DNA from 3 places in the Viridibacillus sp. KH_047 genome. Region 1 is predicted to be linked to each of the others. Evidence: a T-box and tRNA genes for the amino acid it is inferred to sense, from the RefSeq annotation. Region 1 holds a T-box; the other regions hold tRNA genes.

Region 1 (3,253 bases):
ATAGAGCAGCAGATTTCGTTCGTGAATTTAAAGAAACGGGTGAACTTCCTCAAAAAGGCTTTTATTTATACGGTGAATTTGGCGTCGGTAAATCTTTTGTATTAGGGGCTATTGCCAATGAATTGGCGACCTTACAAATCAAATCTGTTGTAGTATTTGTTCCTGAATTTTTACGTGAAATGAAAGGTTCAATCCAAGATCAATCTTTACAAGAGAAAATCGATTTTGTGAAAAAGGCACCTGTTTTAATGCTAGATGATTTAGGAGCAGAAACGTTGTCGAGTTGGACACGTGACGAAATTTTAGGAACGATTTTTCATTATCGAATGGCGGAGCAATTGCCGACATTTATCACATCGAATCTTGGTTATGATGAATTAGAAGACCATTTAGCTTATAACCAAAAAGGTGATCGTGATATGTTAAAAGCTTCACGAATTATGGAGCGTATTAAAGCTGTGACGACGCCAATTCGAATGAGTGGGCAAAACCGAAGAGATCAGAAATAGTTACATCTTTTTGAAGGACTTTTTTTCCTACTTGATTTTAAACTTAATCGAGCGTATACTTTCAGTCATAATATAAAAAATGCTTTGAAAAGGACAACAATTTTTTGTACGACTTTTAGAGAGAGAAGCCTAGGCTGGAAGCTTCTTAGTACGGCAAATCATTTACCCCCTTGGAGCAGCGACAGTGAATGTACTAGTAATTGTCGACGGTAACGGCCCGTTAGCCGATCGAGAGCTTCGTCTATACCTGCATTCTTTTAAGTGCGGGCAGTAGAAGGAAGAAGGGTGGAACCACGAGAATACAGCCTCGTCCCTTTTGGGATGGGGCTTTTTTGCGTTTTTATCTAAATGCTGAAGCGGCCCGTTCAGACTCGACAAGCACTGGAACTTTCGAAACAAAAGCGTTTTTTAGCTTTTGCTGTGTATTAAGGAAGGTAACCTAAATTCACGACATCGTGTCGCAACGGTTGCATGACCAACATCCTGTTGGCACAAGTGACCTAGAGAGTCTTGCCGCTGAAGCTAGATATTTAACTAAATGCTGAAGTGGCCCGTTTCAAGGAACACAGTCTTAAAGCGCCACGTCCTGTGGCAACGACTGTATGACCCGCATCGTGCGGGCTTAAACCTCTCGTAAGGCTAAAATAAATAAAATTAAAAGGAGATCACAAAATGGCAGACATGATTAATTTAAAATTCCCAGATGGCGCAGTAAAGGAATTTGCAAAAGGTACAACAACTGAAGAAATTGCACAATCAATTAGCCCAGGACTTCGTAAAAAAGCAATCGTTGGTAAATTCAACGGACAATTAGTAGATTTAACAACACCTCTAGAAGAAGACGGTGACATTGCAATCGTAACACCTTCAGATGCTGAAGCATTAGAAGTAATGCGTCACTCTACAGCTCACCTTTTAGCGCAAGCTGTTAAGCGTATGTTCCCAGGTGTAAAACTTGGAGTAGGTCCAGTAATTGAAGGTGGTTTCTACTACGATATCGACTCACCAGAACCAATCACTGCTGATGATCTTCCGAAAATCGAAAAAGAAATGAAAAAAATCATTTCTGAAAACATCGTCATCACTCGTCAAGACATTTCACGTGCTGAAGCAATCGAGCGCTTCACTGCAATTGATGATGAATATAAATTAGAACTTATCGAAGCTATTCCTGCAGATGAGCAAGTGTCAATCTATGAACAAGGCGATTTCTTCGACCTTTGCCGAGGTGTACACGTTCCATCTACAGGTAAAATTAAAGAATTTAAATTGTTATCAATCGCCGGTGCATACTGGAGAGGTAACTCAGATAACAAAATGCTACAACGTATTTACGGAACAGCCTTCTTTACAAAAGACGATTTAAAAGCGCATCTTCAAATGTTAGAAGAAGCAAAAGAACGTGATCACCGTAAAATTGGTAAAGAACTTGAATTATTCACTTCATCTCAGAAAGTAGGTCAAGGCTTACCATTATGGTTACCAAACGGTGCAACAATCCGTCGTACAATTGAACGTTATATCGTAGACAAAGAATTATCTCTTGGTTACAAACATGTATACACTCCGGTATTAGGTTCTAAAGAACTTTATGAAACTTCAGGTCACTGGGCACACTATCAAGATGATATGTTCCCGCCAATGGAAGTGGATAACGAAACATTTGTATTACGCCCAATGAACTGTCCACACCATATGATGGTTTATAAATCGTCAATGCACTCATATCGAAACCTTCCATTACGTATTGCTGAACTTGGTACAATGCACCGTTATGAAATGTCAGGTGCTGTATCAGGACTTCAACGTGTACGTGGTATGACTCTAAATGATGCGCATATTTTCGTTCGTCCAGATCAAATTAAAGAAGAATTTAAACGCGTCGTAGAATTAGTGCTAGGTGTTTATAAAGACTTTGACTTAAATGATTACTCATTCCGTCTGTCTTACCGTGACCCAGCAGATACTGAAAAATACTTTGATGACGATGCAATGTGGGAAAAAGCACAAGGCATGTTAAAAGAAGCAATGGATGAGCTAGGCTTAGACTACTTCGAGGCTGAAGGCGAAGCGGCATTCTATGGTCCAAAACTTGATGTACAAGTAAAAACTGCAATCGGTAAAGAAGAGACTTTATCAACAGTTCAACTTGACTTCTTATTACCAGAACGCTTCGATTTGAGCTATGTTGGAGAAGATGGTAAACCACATCGTCCAGTTGTTATCCATCGTGGTGTTGTATCAACAATGGAACGTTTTGTAGCTTTCTTAATCGAAGAATACAAAGGTGCATTCCCAACTTGGTTAGCGCCAGTACAAGTAGAAATCATCCCTGTATCAAACGAAGTTCACTTTGACTATGCAAAACAAGTAGAAGAAAAACTTCAAACAGCAGGCTTCCGTGTTGAAATGGATGATCGTGAAGAAAAACTTGGCTACAAAATCCGTGAAGCACAAATGAAGAAAATTCCTTACATGCTTGTATTAGGTGATAAAGAATTAGAAGCAGGTAGTGTAAACGTACGTCGCTATGGCTCTCAAGACTCTGAAAGTATTGCGATTGAAGATTTCTTAGCGAATTTAAAAGCTGACGTTTCTTTTGAATAAGTAATATCTAATATTAAAAAGGTGGCTGGGACATTTATGTCCAGTCACCTTTTTGTATAATATGTGTATGTAATGCGATTTCACTGCCACATGGATGTCGTTTCAACCTAGGTTGCGATGGATGAAGACATCAAAAC
Region 2 (3,253 bases), 390 kb from region 1:
TTGAAAGCTTATCTTCCATTTTCTCTAAAGGTTCAGGGGACACTGCAGTCAAATCAAATTCTTTTGACAGCTTTGCTGCTACATGGACATAAGGATCAATAAAACTCAATATAGCTTCTATTTTTTTTCCTTGTGCTTGTATTGCTCTTATATTTTCTTTTAACAAATTATGATTACTCAATTCAGTCAGAACCATTTGGTGAACTTCGGGGAAATCAAGTCTGTTTTCAAGGAACCGTTTCCTATCGGTTAATAATATAGTAAAAAACCCTAGCCTTTCAGCGGCCTTCATTGCCTCTCTACTTGAACCGGATTTATTACTACCTATAAAAATAATTGTTTTCATAAATTTGCTTATCAACCTTTCTAGTGTCTTTATTGGCATTTTAGTCTTTAAAAATAGTTTATTCAATGGCGACTTGATTTGTTTAGGTCAAATTAACTATGAATAAATAATTTATAATTGGAATAATTTAATTTAACTAAAACTCTACTTTTTCAGAGCAAAATCGACAAGTAACCCTTAGGAAAATTTATAGTTTGTAATTCTTCCGCCATAGACTATAAGCACGCTCTTTTTCTATACTCTCCTTTATATTTTCAAGCCCTTTAAAGACCCAAACTTCTTATGTTTAAATTGAAGAATATCATTTCCCCATAGATTTGTCCGTATATCCTACTATCGTCATTAGGATTAAGACATCTATACCTGCTGCTATCGTACTTCGTAAAATGATTTTGAATGCTGACCATTCAAATTTTTTCTTGGCTTACAAATAATTCTGAGAACACGTAAGCGTGTGTTAATCGTGACAATCTTTAGATAATTCCTTACTCTGTATGATAAACTCCTCTAAGTCATGTGAGTGAATTTTACGAGTACTTTTCCTATCACTTTCTTAGCAGCAGTTAATTCATTACTATAGAACATGATTGTTGCATCCCTATGGCCGCGTGTATAATAGGCTCTAAAATAACGTCTGAATGAATGTTAATTGTTGTTCTGTTAATGCGCTCTTTCTCATTGAATACCTCCTTTAAATCACTGCAAGGATCTTTGATAAAAATAGTCGTATTCAAAAAACACAAAAAAAGACTCTAGCACATAAGCTAGAGTCTTAATGTATATATAGTTTAGGATACCGGTGGTCGGGGTCGAACCGACACTCTCGAAAGAACACGATTTTGAGTCGTGCGCGTCTGCCAATTCCGCCACACCGGCATAATATTATTATAGATCATATGTAGTTATTTTAAAAATAATTGGAGGCGGCAACCGGATTTGAACCGGTGGTAGAGGTGTTGCAGACCTGTGCCTTACCACTTGGCTATGCCGCCGTAAATAGAAAATGGAGCGGAAGACGAGGTTCGAACTCGCGACCCCCACCTTGGCAAGGTGGTGTTCTACCACTGAACTACTTCCGCAAATTTAACTGGGGTACCTGGATTCGAACCAGGGCATGACGGAATCAAAATCCGTTGCCTTACCGCTTGGCTATACCCCAATAATATGGGGCGACTGATGGGAATCGAACCCACGAATGCCTGAACCACAATCAGGTGCGTTAACCACTTCGCCACAACCGCCATAATATTATTATATCTGAATTATTTTATTGTCAAAAATTAAATGGGGCGACTGATGGGAATCGAACCCACGAATGCCTGAACCACAATCAGGTGCGTTAACCACTTCGCCACAACCGCCATTATATAATTTAAATTGGCAGGGGCAGTAGGAATCGAACCCACATCAAAGGTTTTGGAGACCTCTATTCTACCGTTAAACTATGCCCCTAAAATAAAAAAATGGTGGAGGGGGACGGATTCGAACCGCCGAACCCGAAGGAGCGGATTTACAGTCCGCCGCGTTTAGCCTCTTCGCTACCCCTCCAGAAAAACATGGTGCCGGCGAAAGGAGTCGAACCCTCGACCTACTGATTACAAGTCAGTTGCTCTACCAACTGAGCTACACCGGCATTATTATGGTGGGTCAGGACGGAATCGAACCGCCGACACTTAGAGCTTCAATCTAATGCTCTACCAACTGAGCTACTGACCCATAATAATTTAATATTCTTTTTTTAAAAATGGCGGTCCGGACGGGACTCGAACCCGCGACCTCCTGCGTGACAGGCAGGCATTCTAACCAACTGAACTACCGGACCATTTGGTTGCGGGGACAGGATTTGAACCTGTGACCTTCGGGTTATGAGCCCGACGAGCTACCGAACTGCTCCACCCCGCGATAATGGTATTATTAATTTAAATGGTGGAGGATGACGGGATCGAACCGCCGACCCCCTGCTTGTAAGGCAGGTGCTCTCCCAGCTGAGCTAATCCTCCGTATAATGTTATAAATGGTGACCCCTACGGGATTCGAACCCGTGTTACCGCCGTGAAAGGGCGGTGTCTTAACCGCTTGACCAAGGGGCCATATAATAAATGATAATGTGTATGGCGGAGAGCAAGGGATTTGAACCCTTGAGACAAGGTTACTCGCCTACACGATTTCCAATCGTGCTCCTTCGGCCACTCGGACAGCTCTCCAAAAATGGCTCCGAAGGTAGGACTCGAACCTACGACCGTCCGGTTAACAGCCGGATGCTCTACCACTGAGCTACTTCGGAATAATATGATCGCCTAGCAACGTCCTACTCTCACAGGGGGAAACCCCCAACTACCATCGGCGCTAAAGAGCTTAACTTCTGTGTTCGACATGGGAACAGGTGTGACCTCTTTGCCATCGTCACTAGACTATTGTATTACCTAAGGACAAGAATAATTATATCATCTTTTTTAAAGTTTAGCAAGTGTTTTTTGCTATTTTAGAAAAGTTTTTTATTATTCTCTCAAAACTGGATAAATTACATTGAAGTTAGTTAAGTAAAATTTGGTTAAGTCCTCGATCTATTAGTATTCGTCAGCTCCGTATGTCGCCACACTTCCACCTCGAACCTATCTACCTCATCGTCTTTGAGGGATCTTACTTACTTGCGTAATGGGAAATCTCATCTTGAGGGGGGCTTCATGCTTAGATGCTTTCAGCACTTATCCCGTCCACACATAGCTACCCAGCGATGCCCTTGGCAGAACAACTGGTACACCAGCGGTGTGTCCATCCCGGTCCTCTCGTACTAAGGACAGCTCCTCTCAAATTTCCTACGCCCACGACGGATAGGGACCGAACTGTCTCACGACGTTCTGAACCCAGCTCGCGTACCGCTTTAATGGGCGAACAGCCCAACCCTTG
Region 3 (3,253 bases), 150 kb from region 1:
GTAGGCGATGGACAACAGGTTGATATTCCTGTACCACCTATTTACCATTTGAGCAATGGGGGGACGCAGTAGGATAGGGTAAGCATGCTGTTGGTTATGCATGTTCAAGCAGTGAGGCGTGAAATGAGGCAAATCCCATTTCTATAACGTTGAGCTGTGATGACGAGGACGTATGTCCGGAGTTCCTGATTTCACACTGCCAAGAAAAGCCTCTAGCGAGGTAAAAGGTGCCCGTACCGCAAACCGACACAGGTAGTCGAGGAGAGAATCCTAAGGTGTGCGAGAGAACTCTCGTTAAGGAACTCGGCAAAATGACCCCGTAACTTCGGGAGAAGGGGTGCTCTAGTAGGGTGAAAGCCCGAGAGAGCCGCAGTGAATAGGCCCAGGCGACTGTTTAGCAAAAACACAGGTCTCTGCAAAACCGTAAGGTGACGTATAGGGGCTGACGCCTGCCCGGTGCTGGAAGGTTAAGAGGAGTGCTTAGCGCAAGCGAAGGTGCGAATTGAAGCCCCAGTAAACGGCGGCCGTAACTATAACGGTCCTAAGGTAGCGAAATTCCTTGTCGGGTAAGTTCCGACCCGCACGAAAGGCGTAACGATCTGGGCACTGTCTCAACGAGAGACTCGGTGAAATTATAGTACCTGTGAAGATGCAGGTTACCCGCGACAGGACGGAAAGACCCCGTGGAGCTTTACTGTAGCCTGATATTGAATTTTGATACATCTTGTACAGGATAGGTAGGAGCCAGAGATTCCGGAGCGCCAGCTTCGGAGGAGGCGTTGGTGGGATACTACCCTAGATGTATTGAACTTCTAACCCATGCCCCTTAGCGGGGTAGGAGACAGTGTCAGGCGGGCAGTTTGACTGGGGCGGTCGCCTCCTAAAGAGTAACGGAGGCGCCCAAAGGTTCCCTCAGAATGGTTGGAAATCATTCGTAGAGTGTAAAGGCATAAGGGAGCTTGACTGCGAGACCTACAAGTCGAGCAGGGTCGAAAGACGGGCTTAGTGATCCGGTGGTTCCGCATGGAAGGGCCATCGCTCAACGGATAAAAGCTACCCCGGGGATAACAGGCTTATCTCCCCCAAGAGTCCACATCGACGGGGAGGTTTGGCACCTCGATGTCGGCTCATCGCATCCTGGGGCTGTAGTCGGTCCCAAGGGTTGGGCTGTTCGCCCATTAAAGCGGTACGCGAGCTGGGTTCAGAACGTCGTGAGACAGTTCGGTCCCTATCCGTCGTGGGCGTAGGAAATTTGAGAGGAGCTGTCCTTAGTACGAGAGGACCGGGATGGACACACCGCTGGTGTACCAGTTGTTCTGCCAAGGGCATCGCTGGGTAGCTATGTGTGGACGGGATAAGTGCTGAAAGCATCTAAGCATGAAGCCCCCCTCAAGATGAGATTTCCCATTACGCAAGTAAGTAAGATCCCTCAAAGACGATGAGGTAGATAGGTTCGAGGTGGAAGTGTGGCGACATACGGAGCTGACGAATACTAATAGATCGAGGACTTAACCAAATTTTACTTAACAAACTTCAATGTAATTTATCCAGTTTTGAGAGAATAAGAAAAAAACTTTTCTAAAATAGCAAAAAAAACACTTGCTAAACTTTAAAAAAGATGTTATAATAATTCTTGTCCTTAAGAAAATAGTCTAGTGACGATAGCAAAGAGGTCACACCCGTTCCCATGCCGAACACGGAAGTTAAGCTCTTTAGCGCCGATGGTAGTTGGGGGTTTCCCCCTGTGAGAGTAGGACGTTGCTAGGCGAACAATATGGAGGATTAGCTCAGCTGGGAGAGCACCTGCCTTACAAGCAGGGGGTCGGCGGTTCGATCCCGTCATCCTCCACCATTATTTTTAATAAACAATGCCGGTGTAGCTCAGTTGGTAGAGCAACTGACTTGTAATCAGTAGGTCGAGGGTTCGACTCCTTTCGCCGGCACCATTCATTTCATATGAGCCATTAGCTCAGTTGGTAGAGCATCTGACTTTTAATCAGAGGGTCGTAGGTTCGAATCCTACATGGCTCACCATTTTTAAAAAACATTATATGCGGGTGTGGCGGAACTGGCAGACGCACTAGACTTAGGATCTAGCGCCGCAAGGCGTGGGGGTTCGACTCCCTTCACCCGCACCATAATTTTTAAGTTTATCAGCATATTGCGGAAGTAGTTCAGTGGTAGAACACCACCTTGCCAAGGTGGGGGTCGCGAGTTCGAACCTCGTCTTCCGCTCCAAAATATGCCGGGGTGGCGGAACTGGCAGACGCACAGGACTTAAAATCCTGCGGTAGGTGACTACCGTACCGGTTCGATTCCGGTCCTCGGCACCAACTTTTAATATAATACAAGTGATATAAATGCGCCCGTAGCTCAATTGGATAGAGCGTCTGACTACGGATCAGAAGGTTGTGGATTCGACTTCTGCCGGGCGCGCCATTAACGGGAAGTAGCTCAGCTTGGTAGAGCACTTGGTTTGGGACCAAGGGGTCGCAGGTTCGAATCCTGTCTTCCCGACCATTAATACTTTAACCCTATGGGGCCTTAGCTCAGCTGGGAGAGCGCCTGCCTTGCACGCAGGAGGTCAGCGGTTCGATCCCGCTAGGCTCCACCAATTTATTGCTAAATTTAATACCATCATGGCGGCGTAGCTCAGCTGGCTAGAGCGTACGGTTCATACCCGTGAGGTCGGGGGTTCGATCCCCTCTGCCGCCATACTAACCAAACTAAAGGACCTTTAGCTCAGTTGGTTAGAGCAGACGGCTCATAACCGTCCGGTCGCAGGTTCGAGTCCTGCAAGGTCCACCATCTACACAACGTTATATTTTTTGGAGGAATACCCAAGTCTGGCTGAAGGGATCGGTCTTGAAAACCGACAGGCGGGTCATACCGCGCGGGGGTTCGAATCCCTCTTCCTCCTCCATTTTTAAAAAGTTAATTTCATAATATCATTATCGCGGGGTGGAGCAGTTCGGTAGCTCGTCGGGCTCATAACCCGAAGGTCACAGGTTCAAATCCTGTCCCCGCAACCAAATGGTCCGGTAGTTCAGTTGGTTAGAATGCCTGCCTGTCACGCAGGAGGTCGCGGGTTCGAGTCCCGTCCGGACCGCCATTTTTTAAAAATATTGTATTAATCATCATGGGTCAGTAGCTCAGTTGGTAGAGCATTAGATTGAAGCTCTAAGTGTCGGCGGTTCGATTCCGTCCTGACCCACCATGATGCGGGTGTAGTTTAGTGGTAAAACCACAGCCT

What was found. The T-box of region 1 lies ahead of thrS (threonine--tRNA ligase). A T-box ahead of a tRNA ligase gene usually reads a tRNA of that ligase, here a tRNA-Thr.
Region 2: it has a tRNA-Thr gene. The T-box ahead of thrS (threonine--tRNA ligase) is inferred to sense a tRNA for this amino acid. The anticodon was not compared.
Region 3: it has a tRNA-Thr gene. The T-box ahead of thrS (threonine--tRNA ligase) is inferred to sense a tRNA for this amino acid. The anticodon was not compared.

Annotation. Positions count from the first base shown of each region.
Region 1 is NZ_CM174479.1:958,332-961,584, forward strand. Features, by position in the region: gene dnaI (primosomal protein DnaI) at 1-509, shown strand, start outside; T-box leader at 585-827, shown strand; gene thrS (threonine--tRNA ligase) at 1,182-3,116, shown strand.
Region 2 is NZ_CM174479.1:569,898-573,150, reverse strand. Features, by position in the region: gene AC3IS5_RS02935 (ATP-grasp domain-containing protein) at 1-346, opposite strand, end outside; tRNA gene AC3IS5_RS02930 (tRNA-Leu) at 1,141-1,222, opposite strand; tRNA gene AC3IS5_RS02925 (tRNA-Cys) at 1,265-1,338, opposite strand; tRNA gene AC3IS5_RS02920 (tRNA-Gly) at 1,351-1,425, opposite strand; tRNA gene AC3IS5_RS02915 (tRNA-Gln) at 1,434-1,505, opposite strand; tRNA gene AC3IS5_RS02910 (tRNA-His) at 1,512-1,587, opposite strand; tRNA gene AC3IS5_RS02905 (tRNA-His) at 1,632-1,707, opposite strand; tRNA gene AC3IS5_RS02900 (tRNA-Trp) at 1,725-1,798, opposite strand; tRNA gene AC3IS5_RS02895 (tRNA-Tyr) at 1,811-1,894, opposite strand; tRNA gene AC3IS5_RS02890 (tRNA-Thr) at 1,904-1,979, opposite strand; tRNA gene AC3IS5_RS02885 (tRNA-Phe) at 1,987-2,062, opposite strand; tRNA gene AC3IS5_RS02880 (tRNA-Asp) at 2,092-2,168, opposite strand; tRNA gene AC3IS5_RS02875 (tRNA-Met) at 2,172-2,248, opposite strand; tRNA gene AC3IS5_RS02870 (tRNA-Val) at 2,271-2,346, opposite strand; tRNA gene AC3IS5_RS02865 (tRNA-Glu) at 2,362-2,436, opposite strand; tRNA gene AC3IS5_RS02860 (tRNA-Ser) at 2,459-2,550, opposite strand; tRNA gene AC3IS5_RS02855 (tRNA-Asn) at 2,556-2,630, opposite strand; rRNA gene rrf (5S ribosomal RNA) at 2,642-2,757, opposite strand; rRNA gene AC3IS5_RS02845 (23S ribosomal RNA) at 2,894-3,253, opposite strand, start outside.
Region 3 is NZ_CM174479.1:810,509-813,761, forward strand. Features, by position in the region: rRNA gene AC3IS5_RS04065 (23S ribosomal RNA) at 1-1,516, shown strand, start outside; rRNA gene rrf (5S ribosomal RNA) at 1,652-1,767, shown strand; tRNA gene AC3IS5_RS04075 (tRNA-Val) at 1,777-1,852, shown strand; tRNA gene AC3IS5_RS04080 (tRNA-Thr) at 1,871-1,946, shown strand; tRNA gene AC3IS5_RS04085 (tRNA-Lys) at 1,959-2,034, shown strand; tRNA gene AC3IS5_RS04090 (tRNA-Leu) at 2,054-2,138, shown strand; tRNA gene AC3IS5_RS04095 (tRNA-Gly) at 2,164-2,238, shown strand; tRNA gene AC3IS5_RS04100 (tRNA-Leu) at 2,245-2,333, shown strand; tRNA gene AC3IS5_RS04105 (tRNA-Arg) at 2,363-2,439, shown strand; tRNA gene AC3IS5_RS04110 (tRNA-Pro) at 2,444-2,520, shown strand; tRNA gene AC3IS5_RS04115 (tRNA-Ala) at 2,539-2,614, shown strand; tRNA gene AC3IS5_RS04120 (tRNA-Met) at 2,642-2,715, shown strand; tRNA gene AC3IS5_RS04125 (tRNA-Ile) at 2,732-2,808, shown strand; tRNA gene AC3IS5_RS04130 (tRNA-Ser) at 2,831-2,923, shown strand; tRNA gene AC3IS5_RS04135 (tRNA-Met) at 2,956-3,032, shown strand; tRNA gene AC3IS5_RS04140 (tRNA-Asp) at 3,036-3,112, shown strand; tRNA gene AC3IS5_RS04145 (tRNA-Phe) at 3,142-3,217, shown strand; tRNA gene AC3IS5_RS04150 (tRNA-Gly) at 3,222-3,253, shown strand, end outside.